One region of the Priestia sp. 40 genome, then DNA from elsewhere that is predicted to be linked to it. Evidence: a T-box and tRNA genes for the amino acid it is inferred to sense, from the RefSeq annotation. Region 1 holds a T-box; the other holds one or more tRNA genes.
The links. A T-box is a leader RNA that pairs with one kind of tRNA and senses whether it is charged. The one in region 1 lies ahead of tyrS (tyrosine--tRNA ligase), so its partner is inferred to be a tRNA-Tyr.
Positions count from the first base shown of each region.

Region 2: it encodes a tRNA-Tyr, which carries the amino acid that the T-box ahead of tyrS (tyrosine--tRNA ligase) is inferred to sense. The anticodon was not compared.

Region 1 is NZ_JBMPZA010000005.1:1,465,999-1,481,812, reverse strand. Features, by position in the region: gene ACO1DI_RS08730 (GNAT family N-acetyltransferase) at 1-210, opposite strand, end outside; gene acsA (acetate--CoA ligase) at 495-2,210, shown strand; T-box leader at 2,350-2,560, shown strand; gene tyrS (tyrosine--tRNA ligase) at 2,636-3,895, shown strand; gene rpsD (30S ribosomal protein S4) at 3,968-4,570, opposite strand; gene ACO1DI_RS08710 (GAF domain-containing protein) at 4,988-5,467, opposite strand; gene refZ (forespore capture DNA-binding protein RefZ) at 5,685-6,332, shown strand; gene hisJ (histidinol-phosphatase HisJ) at 6,324-7,118, opposite strand; gene ezrA (septation ring formation regulator EzrA) at 7,332-9,023, shown strand; gene brnQ (branched-chain amino acid transport system II carrier protein) at 9,054-10,409, opposite strand; gene ACO1DI_RS08685 (cysteine desulfurase family protein) at 10,632-11,774, shown strand; gene thiI (tRNA uracil 4-sulfurtransferase ThiI) at 11,781-12,992, shown strand; gene ACO1DI_RS08675 (alpha/beta-type small acid-soluble spore protein) at 13,081-13,269, shown strand; gene ACO1DI_RS08670 (amidohydrolase) at 13,393-14,985, shown strand; gene ACO1DI_RS08665 (NAD kinase) at 15,009-15,809, opposite strand.
Region 2 is NZ_JBMPZA010000023.1:65,778-81,591, forward strand. Features, by position in the region: gene ACO1DI_RS23670 (YebC/PmpR family DNA-binding transcriptional regulator) at 1-101, opposite strand, end outside; gene glmS (glutamine--fructose-6-phosphate transaminase (isomerizing)) at 963-2,765, opposite strand; gene glmM (phosphoglucosamine mutase) at 3,196-4,542, opposite strand; gene ACO1DI_RS23685 (CdaR family protein) at 4,571-6,121, opposite strand; gene cdaA (diadenylate cyclase CdaA) at 6,114-6,935, opposite strand; gene ACO1DI_RS23695 (anti-sigma factor family protein) at 7,128-7,733, opposite strand; gene sigW (RNA polymerase sigma factor SigW) at 7,748-8,311, opposite strand; gene ACO1DI_RS23705 (aspartyl-phosphate phosphatase Spo0E family protein) at 8,467-8,637, shown strand; gene rocF (arginase) at 8,721-9,620, opposite strand; tRNA gene ACO1DI_RS23715 (tRNA-Ala) at 9,784-9,859, opposite strand; tRNA gene ACO1DI_RS23720 (tRNA-Gly) at 9,882-9,956, opposite strand; tRNA gene ACO1DI_RS23725 (tRNA-Lys) at 9,966-10,038, opposite strand; tRNA gene ACO1DI_RS23730 (tRNA-Gln) at 10,043-10,117, opposite strand; tRNA gene ACO1DI_RS23735 (tRNA-Tyr) at 10,125-10,208, opposite strand; tRNA gene ACO1DI_RS23740 (tRNA-Thr) at 10,217-10,292, opposite strand; tRNA gene ACO1DI_RS23745 (tRNA-Val) at 10,297-10,372, opposite strand; tRNA gene ACO1DI_RS23750 (tRNA-Glu) at 10,396-10,470, opposite strand; tRNA gene ACO1DI_RS23755 (tRNA-Asn) at 10,474-10,548, opposite strand; rRNA gene rrf (5S ribosomal RNA) at 10,558-10,673, opposite strand; rRNA gene ACO1DI_RS23765 (23S ribosomal RNA) at 10,782-13,717, opposite strand; rRNA gene ACO1DI_RS23770 (16S ribosomal RNA) at 13,943-15,494, opposite strand; gene ACO1DI_RS23775 (hypothetical protein) at 15,750-15,814, opposite strand, start outside.

The DNA of each region.
Region 1 (15,814 bases):
ATGATGATGGCGAGCAATAATAATTCTACCTTCAGGCAAGTTGGCAATCTCAATCAATGCTTCTTTTTGCTGTTCAGGTGGACGAAATGCCGTTAGTTGCTCATGAAAATCAAGTTGTTGCAAGGTATGTGAGGAGACAGGTCCTTCAATAACAATCGCTCCAACAGCTGTTTTTACTTCTTTCATATTGTATGTTTGGGAATGTTTCACATGAATCACCACCTTCAAGCAGTCTTATCTGTATTATAATACAAAAAAAACTCTAGATTAAAGCGTTTTCAAAAAATTAAATAAAAGAAAAGGAGTTTTTTAAAAAAGATAGAATAGAAAATTAGAAGATTTTCTTGTTAATTCGACACGTTTATATTAAAGGTTGTCATATAACAAGGGAGACTATTATCCTAATTCCGACAAATAATTTTTATAAAATTGTGAAAAGTCTATCTTTGTTATATAATAGGTTTGTAAATTTTATACATAAGGGGGAGTTTGTGATGAAGGTGGAAGCGCTTCCTGTAATTGAAGGGGTATACAACTTACAGGACTACGATAAAACGTATCAAACCTTTGAGTGGTCACAAGTGGAGAAGGAATTTTCATGGCATGAAACAGGTAAATTAAATGCAGCTTATGAAGCAATTGATAAGCACGCAAACTCTACGCGTAAAAATAAAGTTGCGCTTTATTATCGAGATGCGCAGCGCAATGAAAAATATACATTTAAAGAAATGAAAGAATGGTCAAACAAAGCCGCAAACGTGCTAAAACAAGCAGACGTAGAGAAGGGGGATCGCGTGTTTATCTTTATGCCTCGCTCTCCGGAACTTTATTTTGCCTTGTTAGGAGCGGTGAAGCTTGGCGCTATTGTTGGACCTTTATTTGAAGCGTTCATGGAAGGTGCAGTAAAAGATCGTTTGCAAGACAGTGATGCAAAAGTGTTAATTACAACGCCTGAATTGCTGAGCCGTGTTCCGGTGAAAGATTTGCCAGCTTTAAAACACATTCTCCTTGTAGGGGAAAATGTAGAAGAAGAAGGCATTCAACTAGATTTTCTGAAGCGACTAGAAGCGGCGAATAAAGAGGTGGAAATTGAGTGGGTAGATAGAACAGATGGTATGCTGCTTCATTATACATCAGGTTCAACTGGCAAACCAAAAGGCGTGCTTCACGTTCACAACGCCATGCTTCAGCACTATCAAACTGCTAAGTGGGTGCTCGACTTAAAAGATGACGATGTGTATTGGTGTACAGCAGATCCCGGTTGGGTAACGGGGACTTCCTATGGGATTTTTGGTCCTTGGCTTGCTGGAGCAACGAATGTGATTGTAGGAGGACGATTTAGTCCAGATGCATGGTATCAAGCACTTGAAGATTTTGGCGTAACGGTTTGGTACAGTGCACCTACAGCATTTCGTATGCTAATGGGTGCTGGTGATGACTTAGTTAAACGCTATGATTTAAGCAATCTCAGACATGTATTAAGTGTGGGAGAACCGTTAAATCCTGAAGTGGTACGCTGGGGAATGAAGGTGTTCCAAAAACGTATTCACGATACGTGGTGGATGACTGAAACTGGTGGTCAGACGATTTGTAATTATCCGTCTATGAAAATTAAGCCAGGATCTATGGGGAAACCAATTCCAGGTGTACAAGCAGCAATCGTTGACGATCAAGGACAAGAGCTTCCACCTTATCGAATGGGTAATTTAGCAATTAAAAAAGGCTGGCCATCTATGATGCATACGATTTGGAACAACAAAGAAAAGTATGAGTCCTATTTTATGCCAGGTGATTGGTACGTATCAGGTGATTCGGCGTATATGGATGAAGACGGTTATTTTTGGTTCCAAGGCCGAATCGATGATGTTATTATGACGGCAGGAGAACGCGTGGGTCCATTTGAAGTAGAAAGTAAGCTTGTTGAACACCCTGCTGTAGCAGAAGCGGGTGTTATTGGTAAGCCTGATCCTGTTCGCGGGGAAATTATTAAAGCATTTATCGCACTTAGAGATGGGTATGAATCTTCAGATGAACTGATTGAAGATATTCGTCAATTTGTGAAAAAAGGGTTAGCTGCTCATGCAGCTCCGCGTGAAATCGAGTTTAAAGATAAGCTACCTAAAACACGAAGCGGTAAAATTATGCGTCGCGTTTTAAAAGCGTGGGAATTAGATTTGCCAACGGGCGATTTGTCGACTATGGAAGACTAAGGAGTAAACGTTTCAATCTTTGTAGGGAAAATAAGTGATTTTTATAAAGTTCAAACAGCCAGCTGTTTGAACTTTTTTTTGGACTTGAATTTTAAAATGAAATCATTCATAATTGTGGGGTGTAAACTTTTAAATAAAATAAACTGCAGTGATAGGAAGAAGTAATACTTGTCTCCCTGTTTAAGAGAGCTGATGGTTGCTGAAAATCAGTACATAGACAAATATGAAATACGTCCTTGAGCATCTTTTGTGAACTTACAGTAGCAAAAGACGGGTAGACCGTTACATCATTTAAGTGGGAAATAATTCATTTCCAAATAGGGTGGTACCGCGATATTTTCGTCCCTTCTTTTTTAAGAAGGGGCGTTTTTTATGTTGTTCAACAAATTGTAACGAGCAATTAGATAAAGGAGAGAATATATAACATGGATATTTTACAAGATCTTGAGTTTCGAGGGCTCATTAACCAACAAACGGATGAAAAAGGTTTAAGTGAACTTTTGAGTAAAGAGTCTGTTCGTTTATACTGCGGGTTCGACCCGACAGCCGACAGCCTTCACATCGGGCACATGCTTCCTGTTTTAATTTTGCGTCGCTTTCAACAAGCTGGACACCAACCAATTGCATTAGTTGGTGGAGGTACGGGTCTTATTGGAGATCCAAGCGGTAAAAAAGCAGAGCGTACGTTAAACGAAAAAGAAACGGTTGCGCTGTTTAGTGAGCGTATTAAAGGTCAGCTTTCACGCTTCTTAGATTTCGAAGAAGGTGAAAATGCAGCAGTTATTGCGAATAACTATGACTGGATTGGCAAGTTAGATGTTATTACATTCCTACGAGATATCGGTAAAAACTTTGGTATTAACTATATGATGGCAAAGGATTCTGTTCAATCTCGTATCGAATCAGGCATTTCATTTACGGAATTTAGCTACATGATTTTACAGTCATACGATTTCTTGAATTTATACCAAACATATAACTGTAAGCTTCAAATTGGCGGCAGCGACCAATGGGGAAATATTACGGCTGGCTTAGAATTAATTCGTAAATCAGAAGAAGATGCCAAAGCATTTGGATTAACAGTTCCGCTTGTAACAAAAGCAGACGGCACGAAGTTCGGTAAAACAGAGGGCGGAGCAATTTGGTTAGACGCTGAAAAAACAAGTCCGTACGAATTCTACCAATTCTGGATTAATACAGATGATCGCGATGTTATAAAGTATTTAAAATACTTTACATTCTTATCGCACGAAGAAATTAATGAATTAGAAGCGTCTGCAAAAGAAGCTCCTGAAAAACGCGAAGCACAAAAAGCACTAGCGGCAGCTATGACTACGCTTGTACACGGTGAAGAAGCTCTTTCGCAAGCCATTCGTATTTCACAAGCCTTATTTAGTGGAACCATTTCAGAGTTAACAGCAGAAGAAATTAAGCAAGGATTCAAGGACGTTCCTTCTTACACGCATACAGGTGAAGATATTGGTTTAATTGATTTACTTGTAGAAAGCAAAATTTCTCCTTCTAAACGTCAAGCACGTGAAGATATTTCAAACGGTGCAATTTACTTAAATGGTGAGCGCGAGCAAGATTTACAAAAAACAGTAGGTGCAGACGACCGTATTGAAGGTCAATTCACAGTGATTCGTCGAGGTAAGAAAAAATATACGCTTATTCAATACGCATAAAAAAAGGCCGAAAGGCCTTTTTTTATATATAGACAGTAAAAAAGCCGCTCCATAAGGAACGGCTTTTTACTATTAACGAGAGTAGAACTCTACGATTAGTGCTTCGTTGATTTCAGCAGATAATTCAGAACGCTCAGGTAAGCGAGTGAATGTACCTTCTAATTTCTCAGCGTCTACTGTTAAGTAGTCTGGTACGAAGTTGTTAACTTCAAGCGCTTCTTTCACGATTGAAAGGTTGCGTGATTTTTCGCGAACACCGATCACTTGACCAGGTTGTACACGGTAAGATGGGATGTCAACGCGTTTACCATCAACTAAAACGTGACCGTGGTTAACTAATTGACGAGCTTGACGACGAGTGCGTGCAAGACCCATACGGTATACTAAGTTATCAAGACGAGCTTCTAAAAGAATCATGAAGTTCTCACCGTGCTTACCAGTTAATTTACCAGCAGCAACGAATAAGTTACGGAATTGACGCTCAGTTACACCATACATGTGGCGTAATTTTTGCTTTTCTTGTAATTGTAAACCGTACTCAGAAATTTTCTTACGTTGACCTGGGCCGTGTGGACCTGGAGCGTAAGGGCGTTTTTCTAATTCTTTACCTGTACCACTTAGAGAAAGACCTAAGCGACGAGAGATTTTCCAACTTGGACCTGTATAACGAGCCATGATGACTCCTCCTTGTTTGTGTTTTTATTTTATGCAAAACAAAAACAGACACATTCTAGCGATATGCTCATTTTGTTTTCATGTACCATCGCTCTAGCAGCAGAGAGTTACACGATACACCATCTTGTTAAAAGGATTGCTACTTCTGTAAAACAATCTTTTAATGAGGAACAAAATGAAAAAACATAAAGAAGATTGTATAAGCTGCAATATTTCACACAACGAGTATTATAGGTGTTTCCTCGTATAAAGTCAAGGAAGATTGAAGATTAAAAGAATGTAAAAGAAAGGATATATTCATTTGAAATATAAAGGGAGAAGAAAGAACATAAGAAAAAGGTAGCGATAGGCTAATCAAACGTTTGTTTAATAAGCAAAAACCGCTGATTTGCAGCGGTTTTTTTTGCTTATTCATATTTAAAGAAAAGAAGTAAGTTCTTTTATGAATTCTTCAAGATACTGTTGATCGATTTCATCAAAGCGATTTTTGATTGGACTGTCAATATCAAGAACACCTAAAAGCTGACCGTCTTTTACAATTGGTACAACGATTTCAGATTGAGAAGCGGCATCACATGCAATGTGGCCAGGGAAGGCGTGAACATCTTCGATTCGCTCTGTTTTTTGATTTTGAGCTGCTGTACCGCATACGCCTTTTCCAAGTGGAATACGAACGCAAGCCGGCAGTCCCTGGAAAGGTCCAAGCACTAACTCTCCGTCTTCCATTAAATAAAAACCTACCCAGTTTACTTCATTTAAAAATTGATTTAGCAAAGCTGAAGCATTTGCTAGATTAGCAATCGTATTGCTTTCTCCTTCTAATAAGGCGCGTAATTGCTTAATTACTAATTCATAATCCTTTTGTTTTGAGCCGCTGTAGTTTTCGACATTAAACAATGTATTCTCCTCCATTCAACATAAGATTTAATGAATTTTTATCAGGAAACGTCAGTTTTAACGCTACTTTGTCGATAAAAGATTACAGGAACTAAAAAGCCTATCACGAATTATGTAGAGAGGCTACTAAAATCCTTTTTAAATACTGTAACGATTTCTACACAATTTTGCAATCATATGTGTTTTGTAAAAATAAATCGAAATGAGGTGTAGATAGATGGCTGTACAGTCAAAAACGAAAGAGAAAATTATTGATGCGGCCGTTTCTCTTTTTAACGTAAAAGGTTTTGATGGTACGTCGGTGCGCGAGATTGCAGGAAAAGCGAAAGTGAACGTAGCGAATATTTCATATTATTTTCATAGCAAAGAAGGATTGCTTGAAAGTTTAGTGATTTCTTATTTTGAAGGTTATATTGGGGTGTTGGAGCAAGCATTCCAAGAAATGAAAAAGCTGTCTTCAACAGAAAGTATGATCGTAATGATTCGAGCTATCTTACATTACCAGCACGAAAATAGGCATATTGCCCGGCTCGTATATAGAGAAATCTCTCTTGACACGATTTTAATTCGAGAAGTTATGACTACGTATTTAACCAAGGAAAAATACTACTTAAAAACAATCCTTGAAAGAGGGATGAAAGAAAAGGAGTTTCGAAAGCTGCACGTTTCCTTTACAATCATTGAGCTTAAGGGCATGCTGTCTATGCCTTATCTTCATCCTCAGTACCTAAGTGAAGTTCTTCATATATTGCCTCACGAACCGTATTTTGTTCAGCAATATGCGATTGAGCTTGAGCGATGGGTGCACACAACGGTATGTTTGCCATATGAACGGACAAACAAACTTCGCGTTCAATTATCTTAAATGAAGCTCTCTATAGCCTTGGCCTAAATCCTTCGCACAGTGGGCGTCTGACCCATATACGAGAGGGATTTTTTTCTGTTGGGCTGCTTTTACGACAAAGGGAGCTGGATACGCTTCCTTGCACAAAGGCTTAAACAATCCTGCACCATTATAATCCAAAGCCAGATCTTTCATTTTTATTTCATCGAGTATTGATAAAATAATAGGGGAAAGTGTGTCTTCATATGGAAATTGAGCTTGAAATTTATGTATGAGTGTCATATGACCAATGCGCTTAGGCTTATAAACGCCTAAATTGGCCTGTACAGAGCGTAATACCGTGTTGTAATACTTATCATATACTTTGCTTACGCTGCCAAACTTCTGTACAATATGTGCAAATACGTCAGCGCTAAAATCTAGGCAGTCATATCCTTCTTCATGTTTTAAGAAATGGACAGAAAGGATGCTGTCATCGAGACAAGGACCATACTCGTTTAAGAAATCTGTTGTTTCTTGTTCAAATCCTTCAATAAAGTCAACTTCCAATCCGACATTGATACGAATATCGCGCTCAAATTCTTTTTTAACTTGCTGTACGTTTTGAATGTAGCGATCAAGTTTGTCAGGATCCATTCCGCTGTCGCGATCAGGCGTCGGATCACTGAAGCTTTTTGGTAATGGAGCATGCTCTGTAAACGAAATCTCGCCAAAGTTCAGGGAAATCGCCTGTTCAACATATTGTTGCAATGAATCAGGTGAACCGTGTGGGCAAAATGGAGTATGAATATGTTTGTCAACTTTCATAAAAAATGCCTCCTTTTTTCTTCTTTTTCCATTGTAACGACACAAAGTGACTCCATGCCAATATTTTGTATAAAAAAATTTAATTTTTTGCTCAAAAGTTGGACTTTACATGGTATCATAAAAACATTGACGCAAAAAAATTTAAAGGATTAAATTCACCCTTTTTATAAATAAGAAACTTGTCATGTAGAACGCACTGTAAGGGGGCTTAGTATGGAATTCATTATAGCACTAATCATACTTATTATCGGATTAGTTGTGTACGGAATGTTTTCACGTAAAAAGATTTATCAAGAAATTGATCGCCTGGAAACGATCAAAGTCGAATTAGCAAATACGCCAGTTGCAGAGGAAATTTCAAAAGTAAAAGAATTGAACATGACAGGTCAAACTGAAGAGCTATTTGAACGTTGGCGTGAGCAGTGGGATGAAATTATATCAACTAATCTCCCGAAAATTGATAAAGAACTGTTTGAAACGGAAGAAGCAGCAGATAAATACCGGTTTAAAAAAGCGAAGCAGTTATCTATACATATTGATCAAGCCTTAGAACAAACCAAGATAGATATTGAAAACATACTTACTGAACTTCAAAATTTAATTGGTAGCGAACAAGATAATCGATATGATATTGAGGAATTAAATCAGCTTCACCGCCACGTGAAGAAAAAATTGCTCGCACATCGGTATTCCTATGGAAATGCTGAAAAAACGTTAGAATACGCAATTAATACATCTAAAGAGCAGTTTAAAAAATACGAGGAAGAGACGATTAACGGAAACTATCTTCAAGCACGTGAGATTGTTCTTCAATTAAAAACTGATTTAACAGCTATTGATTCGTATTTAGAACAAATTCCAAAAGTGTTAGTTGAGTGTCAGACCACTCTTCCTGTTCAGTTCAACGAACTGCTTGACGGGTTCCGCGAAATGAGTGAGCAGGGATATGTGTTAGATCATCTGCAAGTAGAAGAAACGGTAGAGCTTTTAAAACAAGAAACTGCTGAAATTATTGCAGATATTGAAGAATTATATGTGGAAGAAGCGATTACAAAACTAGATGATGTGAACGAACGCTTAGAGCAGTTATATGACTCACTTGAGCATGAGGTTTTCTCCTATCATAAAATGAACCGTGAATCTCATACGGTATCTAACTTCCTTCGTATGCTTCAAGAACGAAACCGTGAACTTCGTGAAGAAACGCTATTTGTACAGCAAAGCTATCATTTTAAAGAGCGCGATTTAGACGTATATTATAAAATGGACCGCGAACTAAAACGATTGACTAACTTGTACTATAATATTTCGGACAAGGTGGCGGAGCACAATTTAGCCTACAGTGTGATCCAAGAAGAACTCGAAGACGTTTCCAAACAGCTTAACCAATTAAAAGAATCTCAGGAATCCTATAGCGATATGCTACAAGCTCTTCGCAAAGATGAGCTCTCGGCTAAGGACAAAATAGAAGAACTGAAATCTCAGTTGATTGAAGCAAGACGCCTTATTCAAAAAAGCAACCTTCCTGGTGTTCCTGAAGAATACAAAGTGCAGCTTGAAAAAACGGTTCATATCTTAAATGAAGTAACCGCTAAGCTGAAAGAAAAACCGCTTAATATTCAAGCTGTTCAATCTTTACTTGAAGATGCTGTTGGTTTTGTTCAGGATACATTTGATGAAACAGAGGCAATGTTAGAAGAGGCGCGACTCGTTGAAAGAGTGATTCAATACGGTAACCGTTATAGAAGTACTCATCACTCGATTGCACAGTCTTTAGAAGAAGCAGAAGAAGCGTTTCGTCATTACGAATACAAAGAAGCATTAAAACAGGCATCTGCAGCTATTGAGCAAGTAGATCCTGGTGCGCTGGATCGTATACAGCGTATTGTATCTTCACAGAGTTAAAAAGCTCGTGTCCAAAGGACACGAGCTTTTTTATGACGCTTTTCTTTGTATACTATCTGTGTGATGTGTACCTCTTGCAATACTAATAATATAGCCTATGAAGGCAGCAGCAACTGTTGGAATAAGCCAGCCAAGGCCTTGGCTATAAAGCGGCAAATAGTTTTTGAAAAAATTGTCTATGCTTGTTAGGATAATTCCTGCTGCTTTTAACCCGTCAAAAATGCTCAGAATCGAGCTAATGATTACGGCTGTCACATATACTTCTCGACCAAACGAAATGGCTCTTTCAATTAATGATAAAGCAATTAGCGTAATGGCAATAGGGTATACAAAGGTCAAAATAGGTATGGAAATAGAAATTAATTGAGTAAGCCCTACATTTGAAATAACAGCACTAAACAGCATTAAAATGACAACAAATGTTTTATATGACATGCTTGGCACCAGCTGCGTGAAAAATCGTGCGCAAGCAGAAGTTAATCCGATGGCTGTCGTTAGACAAGCAAATGTAATAGCGAGTCCTAAAATAATGGTGCCAAACGAACCGAATAATGTTGTAGCTACAGCTGTTAAAATAGCTCCTCCATTTTCTTTCATACCAATTGCTTCTACGCTTGAAGCGCCGACATACGCGAGAGAAAGATAAACGATAGCTAACCCAGCAGCAGCAATCAACCCGGCTTTGATACATACCGAAGCAAGTGTTCGTTCGTCCGTTACGCCTTTTTCCTTAATACTGTTGATAACAACGATGCCAAATACGAGAGCTGCAATTGTATCCATTGTCAAATATCCATCAATAAAGCCGCCCGTAAATGGAGAGGCTATATATTTGGCGTGAGGTTCTTGAAAAGAACCCATAGGTGTCATTAAACTTTTGATAGCTAAAAGAGCTAATACTGCGAGCAGTAAAGGAGTTAGAATTTTTCCTATGCGATCAACAATTTTAGTTGGATTCAATGATAAATAAAGTGTTAGGCCAAAGAAAATAACGGTATAGACCATTAAAGGAATCTTGCTTGCAACCGCATTTTCTGATAAAAATGGGGTCACACCGATTTCAAACGCTACCGTATCCGTTCTGGGTATACCAAAAAAAGGGCCAATTGCTAAGTAAAGCAATATAGTAAAAGAAATCCCGAAAATAGGGTGAACTTTTTTAGCTACTTCGGTAAAGTTTCCATTACTTTTAGAAACAGCGATTATCCCCATAAGCGGAAGTCCTACACCTGTAATGAGAAAACCGATAATGGAACTCCAAGTGTGTGTTCCGGCTTGCTGTCCCAGCAAAGGAGGGAAAATCATATTTCCCGCTCCGAAAAAGAGAGCAAACAGCATAAGACCGATGGCAAGTATTTCTTTGTTAGTGAGTGCTTTGGTTTTCATAATGCCTCCTAGTGTTTCTTATGTTGATGATTAAATTTTCTGACTTTTTAAAAACTAAAAGTACGTGATACATACTACCACATTTATGGAATCATATATAGGTTTTTTTGAAAAAATCTAAATAGTTTATTAATAATAAAAGGAACGCCTAATTTAAAAAAATACCAAGGTGTGGTATGATAATACGTTGTTCCGAAAAAATGAAGAAGGGGGCGCGCATCCTTGATTTATTTAGATAATAGCGCTACAACAAAACCCTATAATGAAGTCATACAATCTTTTACCAAAGTAGCTACAACTTATTATGGCAATCCATCGTCCCTCCATCAATTTGGCGTACAGGCGGAGAATTTGTTGAGCCGTTCACGTGAGCAAGTAGCAGAATTGCTGCACGTATCGTCAAATGAAATTATCTTTACATCAGGAGGAACAGAAGGGAATAATTTGGCTATTAAAGGCGTAGCGATGCAATATAAAAGCCGAGGTCAGCATATCATTACGACAAATATTGAACATGATTCCGTTCATGAACCATTTAAGCAGTTAGAAGCACTAGGATTTAACGTTACGTATGTTCCGGTAGATTCAAGTGGATTTGTGTCACCTGCGGCTATTGAATCAGCTATTACGGATGAAACCATTTTAGTATCTGTTATGCATGTAAATAATGAAATTGGCACCATTCAGCCAATTGAAGAAATTGGACAGATGCTCACGAACTATTCGAAGGTGCTTTTTCATGTCGATCATGTGCAGGGGGTTGGAAAAGTTCCGCTTTCTTTAGCAAATCATAAAATTGATTTATGCACATTATCAGGACACAAAATTCACGGCTTAAAAGGAACGGGAATTTTATATAAACGAAATGGAGTTCAGCTTCATCCGTTGCTTAGCGGAGGCTCTCAGGAAATGCAGCATCGATCAGGCACGGAAAATGTTCCGGGAATCGTAGCATTTGCTAAAGCACTTCGTTTAACACTTGAACATGCAGCTCAGAATCAGCAAAAAATGCAGAAAATAAAAGCAGAACTGATGGACAAACTTTCTGCTCACGAAAGAATCACGATTAATACGCCGAATGAGCATTCAGCTCCCCATATTATAAATTTTACAGCGCAAGGTATTAAAGGTGAGGTTTTTGTTCACGCTCTTGAAGAAAAAGGAGTGTTTGTATCAACTACATCTGCCTGCTCATCAAAACGAAAAAAGCCAAGTAAAACGCTTTTAGCTATCGGTAAAAATTACGAAGAAGCCGATCAGTCCATTCGTTTGAGCTTGTCAGGATTAAATGACTATAATGAAGTAACGCCCATTATAAATGCTATTTTCACAGTAATTGAAGATCTAAAGAAAGTAATGAGGTAAATAACTATGATATATAACCATATTTTAATTCGATACGGAGAAATCTCCACTAAAGGACAAAATAGAAAAAAATTTGTTGCGCAGCTAAGAAAAAATATTGTAACGGCTCTTAGTGCATTCCAAAACATTCACGTAAAATACACAAGAGACCGTATGTATATTCACTTAAATGGTGAAAATCACGAGCCTATCATTGAACGTCTTCAGCAAATCTTTGGTATTCAAAGTTTTAGTTTAGCATTAAAAGTTGAAAATGAACTTGAAGCCATTCAAGAAGCAGCGCTAGAAGCAATGAAAGAATTTGATATAGAAGGAAAAACGTTCAAAGTATCTACTCGAAGAGCGTACAAACAATTTCCTCTTGATACAAACGAATTAAATTATGCAGTAGGAAGTCATATTCTACGAAATACAGAGCATCTACAGGTAAACGTAAAAGAGCCAAGCGTAAATGTACGAGTAGAAGTGAGAAGTGAAGCAACGTATATTACATGTTTTGATTATCGCGGAGCAGGGGGTCTTCCAGTTGGTACGAGTGGAAAAGCGATGCTCATGCTTTCTGGAGGAATCGACAGCCCGGTTGCAGGATACTTAGCTATGAAGCGCGGTTTAGAAATAGAAGCGGTTCATTTTTATAGTCCGCCTTTTACAAGTGAACGTTCTAAGCAAAAAGTAATTGATTTAACGCAAAAATTAACGGCTTATCACGAAAAAGTAAAGCTTCACATTGTACCGTTTACAGCTGTACAGCAAGCGATTCAAAAGCAAATTCCAGAGAATTATACCATGACCTCTACACGCCGTATGATGCTTCGAATTACGGACCTTATTCGTGAAAAAAATGAATCGTTAGCTATCGTAACTGGCGACAGCTTAGGGCAAGTAGCTAGTCAAACGGTTGAGAGCATGTATGCGATTAATGAAGTGACGAATACGCCAATTTTGCGTCCGCTTGTGACAATGGATAAAACGGAGATTGTGGAAATTGCTCGTAAAATTGACACACATGAAATTTCGAATCGTCCGTATGAAGACTGCTGTACAATTTTTACGCCAAGCTCACCAAAAACTAAGCCAAAGCGTGAAAAAATCAATCGATACGAACAATTTTATGATTTTGAAACATTAATTCAAGAAGCGGTAAATAATGTAGAAACGCTTGAGATGACAGCTTCTTCGGCTACAAATACCGCAGACAGCGTAGAAGATTTGTTTTAAAAGTAAAATTTCATAAAATTACCAAAAAAATAATGTATGATGCCATGTGTTTTGACACAATCTATATTCAACAAGGAGGTGAAAACACATGGCAAACACAAACAAATTAGTAGCTCCTGGTTCAGCAGCTGCTATCGACCAAATGAAATACGAAATCGCTTCTGAATTCGGTGTAAATCTTGGACCAGAAGCAACAGCTCGCGCTAACGGATCTGTTGGTGGAGAAATCACTAAACGCTTAGTTCAAATGGCTGAGCAACAACTTGGTGGTAAATAAGTCATATTAATTAAATAATGATGGCTAAAAAGAGTGGGGGAAACCTCACTCTTTTGTCTTGTTTGTTTTGTCACGTATAATAGAGACAAGATCAAGCTTTATAAAGTAAAGGAGATGTTGGCGATGGGGACTTTATTTTACGGCGGCAAAATATATACGATGCTAAAAGAAGGTGAGCATGTAGAAAGCGTATATGTTGAAAAAGGATTCATTGAAGATATAGGCGCAGAAGAAGAGCTAAGAATCAAATGGGGTGCTGAGATTGACAAAGAAGTACACCTCAAAGGACACCCAATGTATCCGGGCTTTGTCGATAGCCACCTTCACTTAATTGGTCACGGTGAAAAGCTTCTTAGGCTTGATTTGTCTCAAGCTACTTCTCGGGAAGAGGTGTTAAGGCTCGTTCGGAAAAAAGTAGAGAGTACGCCAAAAGGAGAATGGGTAATTGGAGAAGGGTGGGATGAAAATCAGTGGGAAGATTCCTCTTTGATTCAGTATCAAGATCTTGATCAGCTTTCAACTGAACATCCTATTATGTTGAAGCGAGTCTGTCGTCACGGATTAGTAGTAAACGGGACTGCTCTTAAAATAGCCGGGATTACAGCTGAAACACGTGACCCGGAAGGAGGTATTATCCAGAGGGATGAAGCTGGAAATCCTACCGGTTTTTTGGCTGATCAAGCGCAAGAATTAGTAACGGCTCATATTCCTCAAGTATCAGAAGCATACATTCGACAAGCGCTTTCAGTAGCCATTAAAGATTGTGTTCAGCACGGATTAACGGGTGGACATACGGAAGATTTAAATTATTATGGAGGCTTTTTGCGTACATATCAAGCATTCCAAGACGTTATTCATAAAGAAAAGCAGCTGTTTCGTGCTCATTTACTTGTCCATCATGAAGCTGTAGATGATATGTATACATACTGTGAAGAAAAGAAAGACACATCCGATTTTATTGAAATAGGGCCAATGAAGATTTTTGCTGATGGTTCGCTCGGCAGTCAATCTGCGCTTTTAAGCTTTCCTTACAAAAGCGACCCTTCTACAAGAGGTGTAGCTATTCAATCACTAGATGAATTAAAGCAGCTAGTGAGGAAAGCGAGAGAATTGGGCATGACCGTTGCAATTCATGCGATTGGGGATTTAGCGTTTCAATACGTAGTGGAAAGCATCGAACAATATCCTCCTCAAACAGGGCAAAGAGATCGTATCATCCATGCGCAAATTCTACGAAAAGATTTAGTTGATCGTGTAAAAAAGCTCCCGGTTGTGCTAGATATTCAGCCTCGGTTTTTAGCCAGTGATTTTCCATGGGTCATTGAAAAAATCGGAGAAGAGCATTTGGATTATTGCTATGCTTGGAAAACGTTATTGGACGAAGGGGTTATGTGTGCAGGCGGATCGGATGCACCTATTGAACCTATCAATCCCATGTTAACGATCCATGCAGCGGTTTCTAGAAAAACTTCTCCAAATAGCTCGGTCGTTTACATACCTTCTGAGCGACTCACAGTATTTGAAGCTGTTCAGCTGTTTACTTTAGGAAGCGCGCAGGCCATTCATCAAGAGCATAAAAAAGGATATGTTCAGAAGGGATATGTGGCCGATTTTACCGTATTAGAAAAAGATCTGTTTGAGATATCTGCAGATGATATTCCAGGGGTACAGGTGCAGATGACTGCTATTAATGGAAAAATTGTATATCAAAAATAAAAAGCGCCCTTGGGCGCTTTTTATTATAGAAATGTACGCTTAACTCGTTGCCAGAAAGAGTTATCTTTTAGCTTAACCGTTTTAATTTGACGGTCGCTTAAACGTATTTGAACTTGATCGACTTGACGTGCATTTAATGCTTCGTTATCTATTCCAATAATTGGACTGTGGTTGTTGTCATTGGATAGTTTTAAAGTGAGCGTATGCTCAGCGCTTAGGATGAATGAAGATCCTAATGTACGATAATTATTATTGTTTAACGATGCCAATTCGCTGACTTGCATACAAGGAATTAACGGATCAACTACGGCTCCACTTACCGATTTATTATAAGCCGTACTGCCTGTTGGTGTTGAAATAATCATCCCATCCCCACGGAATGTTTCAAAGTGATTTTCATTAATAAAAACATCTAGACTGAGTGTTTTTATAACACCTGATCGAATAGAACATTCATTTAAGCAATAAAAAGAAGTTCCTTGATCAATTTGAGTTTGTAAAACGGGAAATCGACGTACTTCTATATTTTCTGTCGTAATAGCTTCAATCATTTTATCCGTTTCATCGATATGAAAATCGCAGTAAAAGCTTAGTTGATCTGAAGTTGTGACACCAGCATATAAGCAGTCATCTCGAAAGCCAGATTGACGGACAGCCTGCAAGAAAGCTCCGTCACCGCCAATACTTACAATGATGTTAGCGCTGTCGAAATGATCTACTACTTGAAAGTCATATTGTTTTGCAAGTTCAATAAGTGGACTTACGAGCGCCTTTGATTCCTGGTTTTTTGGATGAAAGAAATAAACGTTGCGACGATTTGGCATAGATA
Region 2 (15,814 bases), on a different contig from region 1:
GCAGCCACATAAATCTCACGGCCAAACTTGGCATATATACGACTTGTATTAGCATCTTTTGACGCTTTCTTTTCTTTAATATTGTTCCACTTACGGCCCATATTGTTTCACTCTCTTTCAAAATTGAATCTAATAAAATAAATAGGCAATGATATATCCGTCTTTATTATACATCAATTCCCTCTTATCTTTCGAGTTTAATACTTAAAAAAGAAAAGCAATCTTTTGGTATATTTCATTAACTAAATAAATGAGAAAACCATTTGATAACCGGCTGAATGATTTTTGTATATACATTTTTAAGCGGTTTGTATATACATCTCATCCAAATCCACCGTAAAGGATAGTAGATCATATGAATTACAATCCACTTAACTCCTTTCCAGAAACAGAGGAATATACGCTGACAAAATGAAACCACAGGAATAACAATTTCATTGAAAAATGGCAGCACAACATATTTCCAGAAAAGATAACAAGGGTAACAAACTAGATACAACACAGGGTATAAAACGTACTTCCATATAAATCTAGTTATAGGCAAAAAACATCGTTTCCAAACGAAGAGAATAAAAGGATAGATGAGGACACTCCATACCCAAGAAATAGGATAAACGAACAAGAAACGTATAATGTATCTCCAAATGAAATCAATGACAGGTTGAATAATTCTTGTTCCTATCCATATGAGGGGCTTAGCGATAAAATATACCCATAGCTTACACGAAATTTGAAATACAAAATAAAAGGGAAAATACAAGACAAAAAAGATGCCTCGCAACACGTACTTTATACTTTGAGCTACTCCACTAATACTTTTCACTTCCTTTTTTATAAGTGAGTTTCGTTCATTTACCTACTCTATTATATAAAATAAATTGAGCAAGCAAATATATTTTTTAGCTCAATGAGAATTGTATACAAAAACACCCTTCTATAATAGAAGGGTGTCTAGAACCTTATTATTCTACAGTAACTGATTTTGCTAAGTTACGTGGTTTATCTACATCGCAATCGCGGTGCAATGCAGCGTAGTAAGAGATTAATTGTAAAGGAATAACCGCTGCTAGTGGTGAAAGTGTTTCATGAACTTTCGGAATCACGTAGCGATCTTCTTCTGTTTCTAATCCTTTCATTGAAATGATACAAGGATTAGCTCCACGTGCTACTACTTCTTTTACGTTACCACGGATGCTTAAGTTTACATGCTCTTGTGTTGCTAATGCAATAATTGGCGTATTGTTTTCAATTAAAGCAATTGTTCCGTGCTTAAGCTCTCCTCCAGCAAATCCTTCTGCTTGGATGTAAGAGATTTCTTTTAGTTTTAACGCACCTTCTAAACCTACATAATAATCAACAGAACGTCCAATAAAGAATGCGTTGCGAGTTGTTGCTAAGAATTGAAGAGCAATGCTTTCCATTTCTTCTTTGTCCTCACAAAGTACTTCCATTGTGTTTGCTACGATTGCTAACTCTTGAACTAAATCAAATTCTAATTCAATGCCGCGTGTTTTTGCTGTTACAGCCGCTAGAATTGATAGCACTGCTAATTGAGCTGTATAAGCTTTTGTTGATGCTACAGCAATTTCCGGACCTGCATGAAGTAATAACGTATAATCAGATTCACGAGATAATGTTGATCCCGGAACGTTTGTGATTGTTAACGCTTTGTAACCTAGTTCTTTAATTTGAACTAATACTGCACGGCTGTCAGCTGTTTCTCCACTTTGAGAGATAAAGATAAACAATGGCTTTTCAGATAAAAGCGGCATGTTATAAGAGAATTCACTTGCTACGTGCACTTCTACTGGAACCTTCGCCCACGTTTCAATGAATTGTTTACCTACTAGGCCTGCATGATAGCTTGTTCCACATGCTACGATATAGATGCGGTCTGCTTCATCCATTGCTCCTAAAATGTCTGCATCAATGTGCAGTTCATTGTTCTCATTTTGATACTCTTGAATGATTTTACGAACAACTAAAGGCTGCTCATCAATTTCTTTTAACATATAGTGAGGGTACGTACCTTTTTCAATATCACTTGCATCAAGCTCTGCTGTATAAGGTGCTCTTTCTACCACTTCACCATCAAGCGTTTTAATTGTTACGCCTTCTTTTGTAACAATTACTGTTTCTTTATCCATTAATTCTACGTACTGATCTGTTACTTGAAGCATTGCCATAGCATCGCTCGCTACAACGTTAAATCCTTCGCCAACACCTACAAGAAGCGGGCTTTTGTTTTTAGCTACGTAGATTGTATTTTTATCTTCGTTATCAACAAGAGCTAGTGCATAAGAACCGTGAAGCAAGCTTACTGTCTTACGGAACGCTTCTTCTACATCTAAGCCTTCTGCTGCGATTTTTTCAATTAACTGAACGATTACTTCTGTATCCGTTTCGCTTTTAAACGTTACATCTTGTAAATATTCACGTTTCAAAATAGCGTAGTTTTCAATTACACCGTTATGCACAAGTGTGAAGCGTCCAGATGTACTTTGATGCGGGTGAGCATTTTCTTGGCTTGGTACACCATGAGTTGCCCAACGCGTATGACCGATACCTGCTGGTGCTACAACACTGTTATCTACTGCCTGACGCAATTCTGCAATACGGCCTTTTTCTTTGAATACGTGTACGCCTTCATTGTTAACAACTGCAATACCTGCTGAGTCATAGCCACGATATTCTAACTTTTCAAGACCACGTAATAAAATTTCTTTCGAATCTTCTGTTCCAATATATCCTACAATTCCGCACATAGATAAAATCCTCCTTCATGTATGAAAAGAGAGTCTCTTTTCATCATCAATGATTATCATCTCAATGCTTTTGTCCAATAAGTCACCTCATTGTTTTTCACATCAAGTTTTCGGCCGTGATAATCAACAACCGGGAGGCATCCGCCGATACTTCGATAAACCTCCTCCTCGTCAACTAAGTCGTTTCCGTCCCTTTACTTAGTTCAGGCGCTTTGTATTCACTTTTAAAATAGATTGTTCACTCCTTTACATAAATTAAGAGACGAACAGATTTAATATTACAATAAGAAGTGAGAAAACGTCAATTATCTTCTTTACTATCTGTAAAAACAGCCTTTAGCATCAGATAATTTCCAAGAATTTTTCTCAACAATATAAAAATATGCATAAGCAGCTTGAAACGTCACCGCTTATGCATATAATCAATGAATTACTCTAAGCCCATTTCTGCTTTTACTACTTCTACGATACGCGTTACATAAGTTTCACATTCTTCTTGTGTTTGTGCTTCAACCATAACACGTACTAACGGCTCTGTTCCTGAAGGGCGTACAAGTACTCGGCCATTACCGTTCATTTCTTTTTCCACTTCTTCAATAACCACTTTTACCTTCTCGTTATCTGTAACATGATGCTTATCCGTTACTTTTACATTTACAAGAAGCTGAGGATATTTCTTCATTTCAGCTGCTAATTCTGATAAAGGCTTTTTCGTTGCTTGCATAATGTTTACAAGCTGAATAGCTGAAAGCATACCGTCACCTGTTGTGTTGTAATCTAAGAAAATAATATGACCTGACTGTTCTCCACCTAGGTTATATTGATTAGCTTTCATTTCTTCCACTACATAACGGTCACCTACACCAGTTTGTGCGCTTTCAATTCCGCTAGCTTCTAGTGCTTTATAGAAGCCTAAGTTACTCATAACGGTAGAAACAAGCGTGTTTTTCTTTAAACGTCCTTGTTCATACAAGTATTTTGCACAAATGAACATGATTTGATCACCGTCTACAATCTCGCCTTTTTCATCGATTGCGATTAAACGATCTCCGTCTCCATCAAATGCTAACCCAACATCCGCTCCTTTTTCTTTTAAGAAGGCACTTAATGCTTCCGGATGTGTAGATCCTACACCGTCATTGATGTTTAATCCGTTTGGAGATGCCCCCATTGTAGAGATATCTGCATCTAGATCTGCAAATAAATGTGCTGCTAAAGATGACGTTGCTCCGTGCGCACAGTCTAATGCCACATGAATACCTGAGAAGTCTTCATCAACCGTTTGTTTTAAGTATTGAAGATATTTTTGTCCACCTTCGAAGTAGTCATTTACCTGGCCTAAGTCTCCCCCAACAGGTCTTGGTAATTGATCTGTTTCACTATCCATTAATGCTTCAATTTCATTCTCTTGGGCATCTGAAAGTTTAAATCCATCTGGACCAAAGAATTTAATTCCGTTATCTTGAACTGGGTTATGCGAAGCAGAGATCATGACTCCTGCTTGTGCGCCAAGTGCTTTTGTTAAATACGCTACCCCTGGAGTTGAAATAACGCCTAGTCGCATAACTTCTGCTCCAATTGAAAGCAATCCTGCAACAAGCGCTCCTTCTAACATATGACCAGAAACGCGTGTATCGCGTCCGATTAATACTTTCGGTCGCTCTGAATCTTTTGTTAGAACGTAACCACCTAAGCGTCCAATTTTAAAAGCAAGCTCAGGAGTTAATTCACTATTGGCAACTCCTCGTACTCCGTCTGTTCCAAAATACTTACCCATTAATTTTCTCTCCTTCATGTCAAAACATTTAGTTTCCTGATGTATTATCTGTCTGTCCATCTACGGGTGTAGAATTTTCATCACTTTGATTACTACTATCGTCACCAGTTTCTGTATTATCTGTTGGTGTATCTGTATTGTCTTCAGGTGTGTCAGTCTCTTCGCTTGGTTTATCAGTTGAATCACCTGAATTTCCCGTCCCAGGATTTGCTCCTGATCCAGTTCCCGTGTCTGGCTTTGTTTCTTTATCGCTCGTGCTTCCACTTGTTTCTTTATCCGTTTGCTCATCATTTGTCCCTGATTGTTTTTTCGCTGTTACACGAACTTTTGCCTGTTTAGTCGATAGTGTTGATGTAACAGAGTCGGGACTATTTATTATAATAGGAATCGTATGCTCCCCAGCAGATAAATTCCCTACATTCGCTGACAAGCTAATGCCGCTTTTCGTCAACTTATCTAAATCAGATTTTGGTCCTTTTACATCCGCATCTACTGAAGTAGGAGAAAGCAGTTCATACGTGTACTTTGAGGATTGACCAGTTAAAGAAACCGGCAAATTCTTAAATGACTTAGTCTCAGCTGTACTTTCGTCCGTTTCTTCTGCGTCTTTCTCATCACCTTGTTTGTCTACTTCCACATGAACGGTAATTTGTTTAGGACTTACACTATCTATTCCGTCTGGAACAGGGACATTCACCTTAATATCTTTAGATTTCGTAATACCGGTAACATCGACTGGAATATTATCAATTTTATCGATTTTTTCTAAAGAATCAGATGGACCAATAATTTTCACTGTATCTGTTTTAGGCTCTAGCTTCGTAATGTTGACACCGTCGCCTGGCGTGCCTTCTTGAATCACATCGATCGGCACTTTTTTACTAATATTTTTCACCGGGATTGTTACATTGACCGTTTCTGGTTGAACTGTTACATTCAATTTATTTAAATTCTTGTCTAGTGCGACAACAGTTGCTTGTTTTGTAACTGTTTTTGAAGCATTATCTAAATCAATAATAGCTTTCACATAAGCAACTTGATCCAATTGACTTGATGCGCCCGTTACCGTGACGGCTCTTGGACTAACGGTTGCTTCCCCTGCTTCATATCCATTCTTGACTTTGTTTTTATCATAGCTTGCCTCTACTGAAAACTGTTTTGAATCGCGTTCTTCAATTGTTACGTTTACAATATCAGGCTTAACCACTACGTTTAAATTATCAGAGATATTTCGATACTGAACCTTGACTCTATGCTGCCCTAAGCTTAAATTATCAAGGTCAATATAAGCTTGATAATCTTTTTGTAGCTTTGTTTGAGCCAAAATATTTTTAGGACCTTCCAGTGTCATAATAACCGTATCCGGAACACCTCTTACAATTCTGTTCTTCTCATTGTAGGATACTTGAACCGGAACATCTGTTAATGTTTCTACTCCAGTGTTGGCAGAACTGCTTCGGTTCAGAAACTTATTTGATGAACTCGCACCATCATCTAAATTAACAGATAAATATAACATGAAGGCTAACAGCAACGCGATAATTTTCATAACCCACGATCGATTCATCAATTTATCCATTCTTCTTCAACCTCCATTGCCAACGAGTGGAAGAAGTTGCTTTAGAAGTTGTGACTAATTCTTTTTCTAGCATTTCTCTCAATGTATCAATTGTCAATTCACGATACAATTCACCATTTTTGGTAACAGAAATGCCTCCAGTTTCTTCAGATACAATGACAGTCACACTATCTGTTACTTCACTTATTCCTACAGCAGCACGATGGCGAGTACCTAATTCTTTTGAAATAAAAGGACTTTCAGATAAAGGTAAGTAACATGCTGCAGCGGCTACTTGATCCCGCTGTAAAATAACTGCTCCATCATGAAGTGGTGTATTCGGTATAAATAAGTTGATTAATAATTCAGAAGAAATATTAGAGTTGAGCGGTATACCTGTTTCAATATAATCACCCATACCCGTCTCTCTTTCGATTGAGATCAATGCACCTATGCGTCTTTTAGCCATATAATGCGTTGCTTTTATAATCGCCTCAATCGTAACGGTACGTTCATCTTCTTCAGGCAAATTACTGCGTGAAAACAAACGTCCTCTCCCAAGCTGTTCAAGCGCTCGGCGCAGCTCTGGCTGGAAGATAATAATGATAGCTAAAAACCCATACGTTAACGCTTGGTCCATTAACCATTGTAGCGTATTTAGTCCAAGGAAGTTACTTATAAAGCGGACAACTAAAATCACCGTGATTCCTTTTAAAAGCTGTACTGCTTTTGTACCTCTTATGACCATAATTAATTTATATATGACGAACCATACCAGGAGAACATCAACAATTTTTCCTAAATATGAGAGGATTGGCAGGTCTCCAATAGGCATCTTCTCACTTCCTCTATATATGTAATAAAGATAACATAACCGTTTTATTATACCATAAAACAAAATTACACTGTAAATTACATCTTATTTTTAAATCCTTGTTCCTATATAATGTAGCCTTCTTTTTATATAAATAAAACCGTCCACTGTTCCTCTCTAACAAGATAAGTGGACGGTTTTATGTTTCAACTATTAAAAGTCAACAGCTTGTTTGGCATGAGTTTTGACATTATACCATACCCAGTCAAAAATCTTGTCTAACTCTTCAATATTGCCTGTCACTTCTCCTGCAGAAGCTAGGTACTTATCACCATGTATAACAGTAACGTTTCCATCTACTTTTCCTTCAATTTTAATATCGCCATTTCTCACAGTAATATCACCTTTAACGGTCTCACCTTTTGGTACAACGACTGTTTTATCGTGAATGACTAGGTTCGGCTGCTTTGAAACAGAAAAGTCTTCATCCGTTTCCCAAGCTGAAAACACCGTGCCGGACATTAACAGCACAAATACAGCAGCTGCACTAAGAATCGGGTGGTTTGTAAACCATCTATTCATTCGAATTCGATTCTTCTCACGTGGTAACCCAGCCATAACACCTGCTGTAAAGTTCATAGGTAATTCTATATGAGAAGTGCTTTGCACAAATGCAATGGTTCTTTTTAACTGATGCATATGCTGCTGACAACCTTTGCATTGATGCAAATGCTCTTTTAATAATAGTTCATTTTCTTTTGTAATATCTCCATCTAAATGTTCATGAATGAGATTTACATACATTTTTGGACATTTCATTCTTAGTTCACTCCTTACAAGTGGCGAAGTCGATTTCTTAAAGCTTCACGTCCTCTGTGAATTCTAGTCTTTACCGTACCAAGCGGCAGGTCTAAAATATCGCTGATTTCTTTTAACGACAGCTCATCTATATATTTTAGGACAATGACAGTTCGATATTTCTCAGGTAGCTTTAATATTTCCGACTGAATGAATTCTTGCAATTCTACTTGCTCTAGTTCTTCCTCTGGTAAGGCCTGATCGGCAGCTATTTGAGAGTACATATTTAACCCGTCGGTCCCGGCTACTTCTGCATCTAAATAATAGTCTGGCTTTTTTTTACGAATTCGATCAATACAAAGATTTGTAGCAATTCGATATAACCAGGTGGAAAACTTTTTACTTGTGTCATAGCTATGAATATTTACATAGGCTCGAATAAACGCTTCTTGTGCAGCGTCTTGCGCCTCTTCCCGGTTTCCTAACATTCGATAACATAGATGAAAAAGTTTATCCTTGTGATATTCTACTATGTCAGCAAACGCATCCTGGTCACCTTTTTTTACTTTTTTTATTTTCCTTTTTAATAATAAATCCATGTAACGGTTACCTCCGCCCATTGCGGGATAGTATATATACGTGTACTTTATCATAAAGTTTCACTTATGCTTAATTATTTTAACAAAAATTTGTCAAATACGTTTAAAAAGATCGTACGTAGGTTATGTAATTAGTATAGATGAAAAGAAGAGGAGTGGAAAGCTTGACTCATACAAAAGAGAACCTTTTGAATCAAATTGAAGAATGTAGAAATAACATGGTCACTCTTGCAGCAGAAAACCCTTTATCATCACTAACAGTGGTGAGAGTAAGTTCAGAGCTAGATGGTTTATTAAATGAATATGAAAAGTTTTTCTCTATATAAAGAAGCTCTCGAATCTGAACTAAGAGCTTCTTTTTTTTTATCTTCATATATATTTCATGTACCTTTTGGTAGGTATTAATGTTTTATACTAATTTTTCTCCTAAAAGTGAGCCCATTAATGCAACAGCTACGGTAGCTGTTTTATTCCGTTCATCTAAAATAGGATTCACTTCCACAAACTCAGCAGAAGTGATTAGCTGAGATTCTGCCAACATCTCCATAGCTAAATGACTTTCTCTATAGCTTATTCCACCGATAACTGGTGTTCCTACTCCAGGTGCATCATGTGGATCCAGTCCGTCTAAATCGAGTGATAGATGAACGCCATCTGTTTTATCCTGCAAATATAAAATTGTTTCTTCCATTATTTTTGTCATGCCCATTCGATCTATCTCATGCATCGTATACACTTTAATGCCTTTTTCCTTTATTAGCTCTTTTTCTCCTTCATCTAAAGAACGTGCTCCGATAATCACAATATTTTCAGGCTTAACTTTAGGTGTATAACCACCAATTCGAGTCAATGCTTCGTCTCCTACACCTATACTTGCCGCCAATGGCATACCGTGAATATTTCCTGAAGGAGACGTATCTGCTGTATTCAAATCTCCGTGTGCATCATACCAAATCACGCCCAAGTTTTTATAATGACGACTTACTCCTGCTAGTGTTCCGATAGCGATACTGTGATCTCCCCCTAGCACTAAAGGAAACCTTTTATTTGTAATAACATCACTTACGGTCTGAGCAAGCCTCTCGCTAGCATCTGCTACAGCTTTTAAATTCTTTAAGTTTGTATTTTCATCACTATGTACTCGTTCAGCTAAGGCAATTTCAATATTCCCTTTATCTTCTACACTATAGCCAATATTCTCGATGCGTTCAATGACACCTGCATATCGTATCGCACTTGGCCCCATATCGACCCCACGGCGAGTTTGACCTAAATCCATTGGTACTCCAATAATTGAAAGCTTATTCATAATATGTCCCCCCATCACAAATGTTGCTACTCTCTTATTGTAACGGCTAAATGAGCGATGGCTCAACTCGACACTTTTTTGAATATATATACAATTCTAATTTGTAGAAACTGCACAAAAAAACCTTTAAGCAATTTGCTTAAAGGTTGTACGTTCATATGTATGGTGGAGCCTAGCGGGATCGAACCGCTGACCTCCTGCGTGCAAGGCAGGCGCTCTCCCAGCTGAGCTAAGGCCCCAATATCTTTTTTTATATAGAAATGGAGCGGAAGACGAGGTTCGAACTCGCGACCCCCACCTTGGCAAGGTGGTGTTCTACCACTGAACTACTTCCGCTTATTAAAATGAGCCATGAAGGACTCGAACCTTCGACCCTCTGATTAAAAGTCAGATGCTCTACCAACTGAGCTAATGGCTCTCTATGGCTGGGCTAGCTGGATTCGAACCAACGCATGACGGAATCAAAATCCGTTGCCTTACCGCTTGGCGATAGCCCAATAAAGATGGTGGAGGGGGGCAGATTCGAACTGCCGAACCCGAAGGAGCGGATTTACAGTCCGCCGCGTTTAGCCACTTCGCTACCCCTCCGATATAAATGGTGCCGGCAAGAGGACTTGAACCCCCAACCTACTGATTACAAGTCAGTTGCTCTACCAGTTGAGCTACACCGGCACGGTGGTGGAGGATGACGGGATCGAACCGCCGACCCCCTGCTTGTAAGGCAGGTGCTCTCCCAGCTGAGCTAATCCTCCACTATTATGTAGATAAAAATAAATGGTGACCCGTACGGGATTCGAACCCGTGTTACCGCCGTGAAAGGGCGGTGTCTTAACCGCTTGACCAACGGGCCAGTTGGCTCCACAGGTAGGACTCGAACCTACGACCGATCGGTTAACAGCCGATAGCTCTACCACTGAGCTACTGTGGAATAATAATAGCCTGGCAACGTCCTACTCTCACAGGGACAAAGTCCCAACTACCATTGGCGCTAAAGAGCTTAACTTCCGTGTTCGGTATGGGAACGGGTGTGACCTCTTCGCTATCGCCACCAGACATATTATATTATACATGATTTGATAAAGAAAGCAAGACTTTTTTAAAAGTTTTGTTCTCTCAAAACTAGGTAACAGTTTGCTGAGCAAAGCTTACGCTTTTAAAGTTTTGGTTAAGTCCTCGATCGATTAGTATCAGTCAGCTACACATGTCGCCACGCTTCCACCTCTGACCTATCAACCTGATCATCTTTCAGGGATCTTACTAGCTTGCGCTATGGGAAATCTCATCTTGAGGGGGGCTTCATGCTTAGATGCTTTCAGCACTTATCCCGTCCACACATAGCTACCCAGCGATGCCTTTGGCAAGACAACTGGTACACCAGCGGTGTGTCCATCCCGGTCCTCTCGTACTAAGGACAGCTCCTCTCAAATTTCCTACGCCCACGACGGATAGGGACCGAACTGTCTCACGACGTTCTGAACCCAGCTCGCGTACCGCTTTAATGGGCGAACAGCCCAACCCTTGGGACCGACTACAGCCCCAGGATGCGATGAGCCGACATCGAGGTGCCAAACCTCCCCGTCGATGTGGACTCTTGGGGGAGATAAGCCTGTTATCCCCGGGGTAGCTTTTATCCGTTGAGCGATGGCCCTTCCATGCGGAACCACCGGATCACTAAGCCCGACTTTCGTCCCTGCTCGACTTGTAGGTCTCGCAGTCAAGCTCCCTTGTGCCTTTACACTCTACGAATGATTTCCAACCATTCTGAGGGAACCTTTGGGCGCCTCCGTTACATTTTAGGAGGCGACCGCCCCAGTCAAACTGCCCACCTGACACTGTCTCCCGGCCCGATCAGGGCCGCGGGTTAGAATTTCAATACAGCCAGGGTAGTATCCCACCGACGCCTCCACCGAAGCTAGCGCTCCGGCTTCTCAGGCTCCTACCTATCCTGTACAAGCTGTACCAAAATTCAATATCAGGCTACAGTAAAGCTCCACGGGGTCTTTCCGTCCTGTCGCGGGTAACCTGCATCTTCACAGGTACTATAATTTCACCGAGTCTCTCGTTGAGACAGTGCCCAGATCGTTACGCCTTTCGTGCGGGTCGGAACTTACCCGACAAGGAATTTCGCTACCTTAGGACCGTTATAGTTACGGCCGCCGTTTACTGGGGCTTCGATTCAGAGCTTCTCCCAAAGGATAACCCCTCCTCTTAACCTTCCAGCACCGGGCAGGCGTCAGCCCCTATACTTCGCCTTGCGGCTTCGCAGAGACCTGTGTTTTTGCTAAACAGTCGCCTGGGCCTATTCACTGCGGCTCTCTCGGGCTATACACCCTACCAGAGCACCCCTTCTCCCGAAGTTACGGGGTCATTTTGCCGAGTTCCTTAACGAGAGTTCTCTCGATCACCTTAGGATTCTCTCCTCGCCTACCTGTGTCGGTTTGCGGTACGGGCACCTCCCGCCTCGCTAGAGGCTTTTCTTGGCAGTGTGGAATCAGGAACTTCGGTACTATAATTCCCTCGTCATCACAGCTCAGCCTTTATGATGAGCGGATTTGCCTACTCATCAGCCTAACTGCTTGAACGCGCATATCCAGCAGCGCGCTTACCCTATCCTACTGCGTCCCCCCATTACTCAAACGGCGGGGAGGTGGTACAGGAATATCAACCTGTTGGCCATCGCCTACGCTTTTCAGCCTCGGCTTAGGTCCCGACTAACCCTGAGCGGACGAGCCTTCCTCAGGAAACCTTAGGCATTCGGTGGACAAGATTCTCACTTGTCTTTCGCTACTCATACCGGCATTCTCACTTCTAAGCGCTCCACCAGTCCTTACGGTCTGACTTCACAGCACTTAGAACGCTCTCCTACCACTGACATCAAAGATGTCAATCCACAGCTTCGGTGATACGTTTAGCCCCGGTACATTTTCGGCGCAGAGTCACTCGACCAGTGAGCTATTACGCACTCTTTAAATGGTGGCTGCTTCTAAGCCAACATCCTGGTTGTCTAAGCAACTCCACATCCTTTTCCACTTAACGTATACTTGGGGACCTTAGCTGGTGGTCTGGGCTGTTTCCCTTTTGACTACGGATCTTATCACTCGCAGTCTGACTCCCATGGATAAGTCTTTGGCATTCGGAGTTTGACTGAATTCGGTAACCCGTTGGGGGCCCCTAGTCCAATCAGTGCTCTACCTCCAAGACTCTCACAACATGAGGCTAGCCCTAAAGCTATTTCGGAGAGAACCAGCTATCTCCAGGTTCGATTGGAATTTCTCCGCTACCCACACCTCATCCCCGCACTTTTCAACGTGCGTGGGTTCGGGCCTCCATTCAGTGTTACCTGAACTTCACCCTGGACATGGGTAGATCACCTGGTTTCGGGTCTACAACCACATACTAAACGCCCTATTCAGACTCGCTTTCGCTACGGCTCCGCCTTATCAGCTTAACCTTGCATGGGATCGTAACTCGCCGGTTCATTCTACAAAAGGCACGCCATCACCCGTTAACGGGCTCTGACTACTTGTAGGCACACGGTTTCAGGATCTCTTTCACTCCCCTTCCGGGGTGCTTTTCACCTTTCCCTCACGGTACTGGTTCACTATCGGTCACTAGGTAGTATTTAGCCTTGGGAGATGGTCCTCCCAGCTTCCGACGGAATTTCACGTGTTCCGCCGTACTCAGGATCCACTCAAGAGGGAACGAAGTTTCAACTACAGGGTTGTTACCTTCTTCGACGGACCTTTCCAGGTCGCTTCATTTACTTCGTTCCTTTGTAACTCCGTATAGAGTGTCCTACAACCCCAAGAGGCAAGCCTCTTGGTTTGGGCTAATTCCGTTTCGCTCGCCGCTACTCAGGAAATCGCATTTGCTTTCTCTTCCTCCGGGTACTTAGATGTTTCAGTTCCCCGGGTCTGCCTTCAATATCCTATGTATTCAGATAAAGATACTGTTCCATTACGAACAGTGGGTTTCCCCATTCGGAAATCTCCGGATCAAAGCTCACTTACAGCTCCCCGAAGCATATCGGTGTTAGTCCCGTCCTTCATCGGCTCCTAGTGCCAAGGCATTCACCGTGCGCCCTTTCTAACTTAACCATTAGCGAATAAATGGTACAACATACTGTTGTGTTATTTATTGGTTTGATTAAAGAAAAGTTTCACTTTTCCTCAGCAATTACTGTTATCTAGTTTTCAAAGAACAATCGCAACCAAAATTCTTCTTATCTAATAAGAAGAAAGTAGTATGCTTTCTATAATTGAGAGATTGAACTCTCAAAACTGAACAAAGTGTCAAAACGTACGTCATGTAAAAATCCTTAGAAAGGAGGTGATCCAGCCGCACCTTCCGATACGGCTACCTTGTTACGACTTCACCCCAATCATCTGTCCCACCTTAGGCGGCTAGCTCCTTACGGTTACTCCACCGACTTCGGGTGTTACAAACTCTCGTGGTGTGACGGGCGGTGTGTACAAGGCCCGGGAACGTATTCACCGCGGCATGCTGATCCGCGATTACTAGCGATTCCAGCTTCATGTAGGCGAGTTGCAGCCTACAATCCGAACTGAGAATGGTTTTATGGGATTGGCTTGACCTCGCGGTCTTGCAGCCCTTTGTACCATCCATTGTAGCACGTGTGTAGCCCAGGTCATAAGGGGCATGATGATTTGACGTCATCCCCACCTTCCTCCGGTTTGTCACCGGCAGTCACCTTAGAGTGCCCAACTAAATGCTGGCAACTAAGATCAAGGGTTGCGCTCGTTGCGGGACTTAACCCAACATCTCACGACACGAGCTGACGACAACCATGCACCACCTGTCACTCTGTCCCCCGAAGGGGAACGCTCTATCTCTAGAGTTGTCAGAGGATGTCAAGACCTGGTAAGGTTCTTCGCGTTGCTTCGAATTAAACCACATGCTCCACCGCTTGTGCGGGCCCCCGTCAATTCCTTTGAGTTTCAGTCTTGCGACCGTACTCCCCAGGCGGAGTGCTTAATGCGTTAGCTGCAGCACTAAAGGGCGGAAACCCTCTAACACTTAGCACTCATCGTTTACGGCGTGGACTACCAGGGTATCTAATCCTGTTTGCTCCCCACGCTTTCGCGCCTCAGCGTCAGTTACAGACCAAAAAGCCGCCTTCGCCACTGGTGTTCCTCCACATCTCTACGCATTTCACCGCTACACGTGGAATTCCGCTTTTCTCTTCTGCACTCAAGTTCCCCAGTTTCCAATGACCCTCCACGGTTGAGCCGTGGGCTTTCACATCAGACTTAAGAAACCGCCTGCGCGCGCTTTACGCCCAATAATTCCGGATAACGCTTGCCACCTACGTATTACCGCGGCTGCTGGCACGTAGTTAGCCGTGGCTTTCTGGTTAGGTACCGTCAAGGTACGAGCAGTTACTCTCGTACTTGTTCTTCCCTAACAACAGAGTTTTACGACCCGAAAGCCTTCATCACTCACGCGGCGTTGCTCCGTCAGACTTTCGTCCATTGCGGAAGATTCCCTACTGCTGCCTCCCGTAGGAGTCTGGGCCGTGTCTCAGTCCCAGTGTGGCCGATCACCCTCTCAGGTCGGCTATGCATCGTTGCCTTGGTGAGCCGTTACCTCACCAACTAGCTAATGCACCGCGGGCCCATCTGTAAGTGATAGCCGAAACCATCTTTCAATCATCTCCCATGAAGGAGAAGATCCTATCCGGTATTAGCTTCGGTTTCCCGAAGTTATCCCAGTCTTACAGGCAGGTTGCCCACGTGTTACTCACCCGTCCGCCGCTAACGTCATAGAAGCAAGCTTCTAATTAGTTCGCTCGACTTGCATGTATTAGGCACGCCGCCAGCGTTCATCCTGAGCCAGGATCAAACTCTCCGAAGAAATGTTTGACTTGCTCAATTTAAAAAATAAAAATTAACGTTGACGTTTGTCGCTTTGTTCAGTTTTCAAAGTTCAACCGCCGCTCTTGAGCGACTTTCTTATATTAACAAGTTGTCTTTCATTTGTCAACAACTTTTTTAATATTTTATTTCTGATGAATTGCGATTGTTTTCCAATCACTCATCAGCGACATTTAATAATTTAACATCTGTACTATATAAAGTCAACACTTTTTGAAAAGTTTTTTTCATTTCATCAAAAAACCTTATTTACTTCCCTGCTTTCACCGAACCTTAGCAAGATCTTTGAGAGGATTTGAT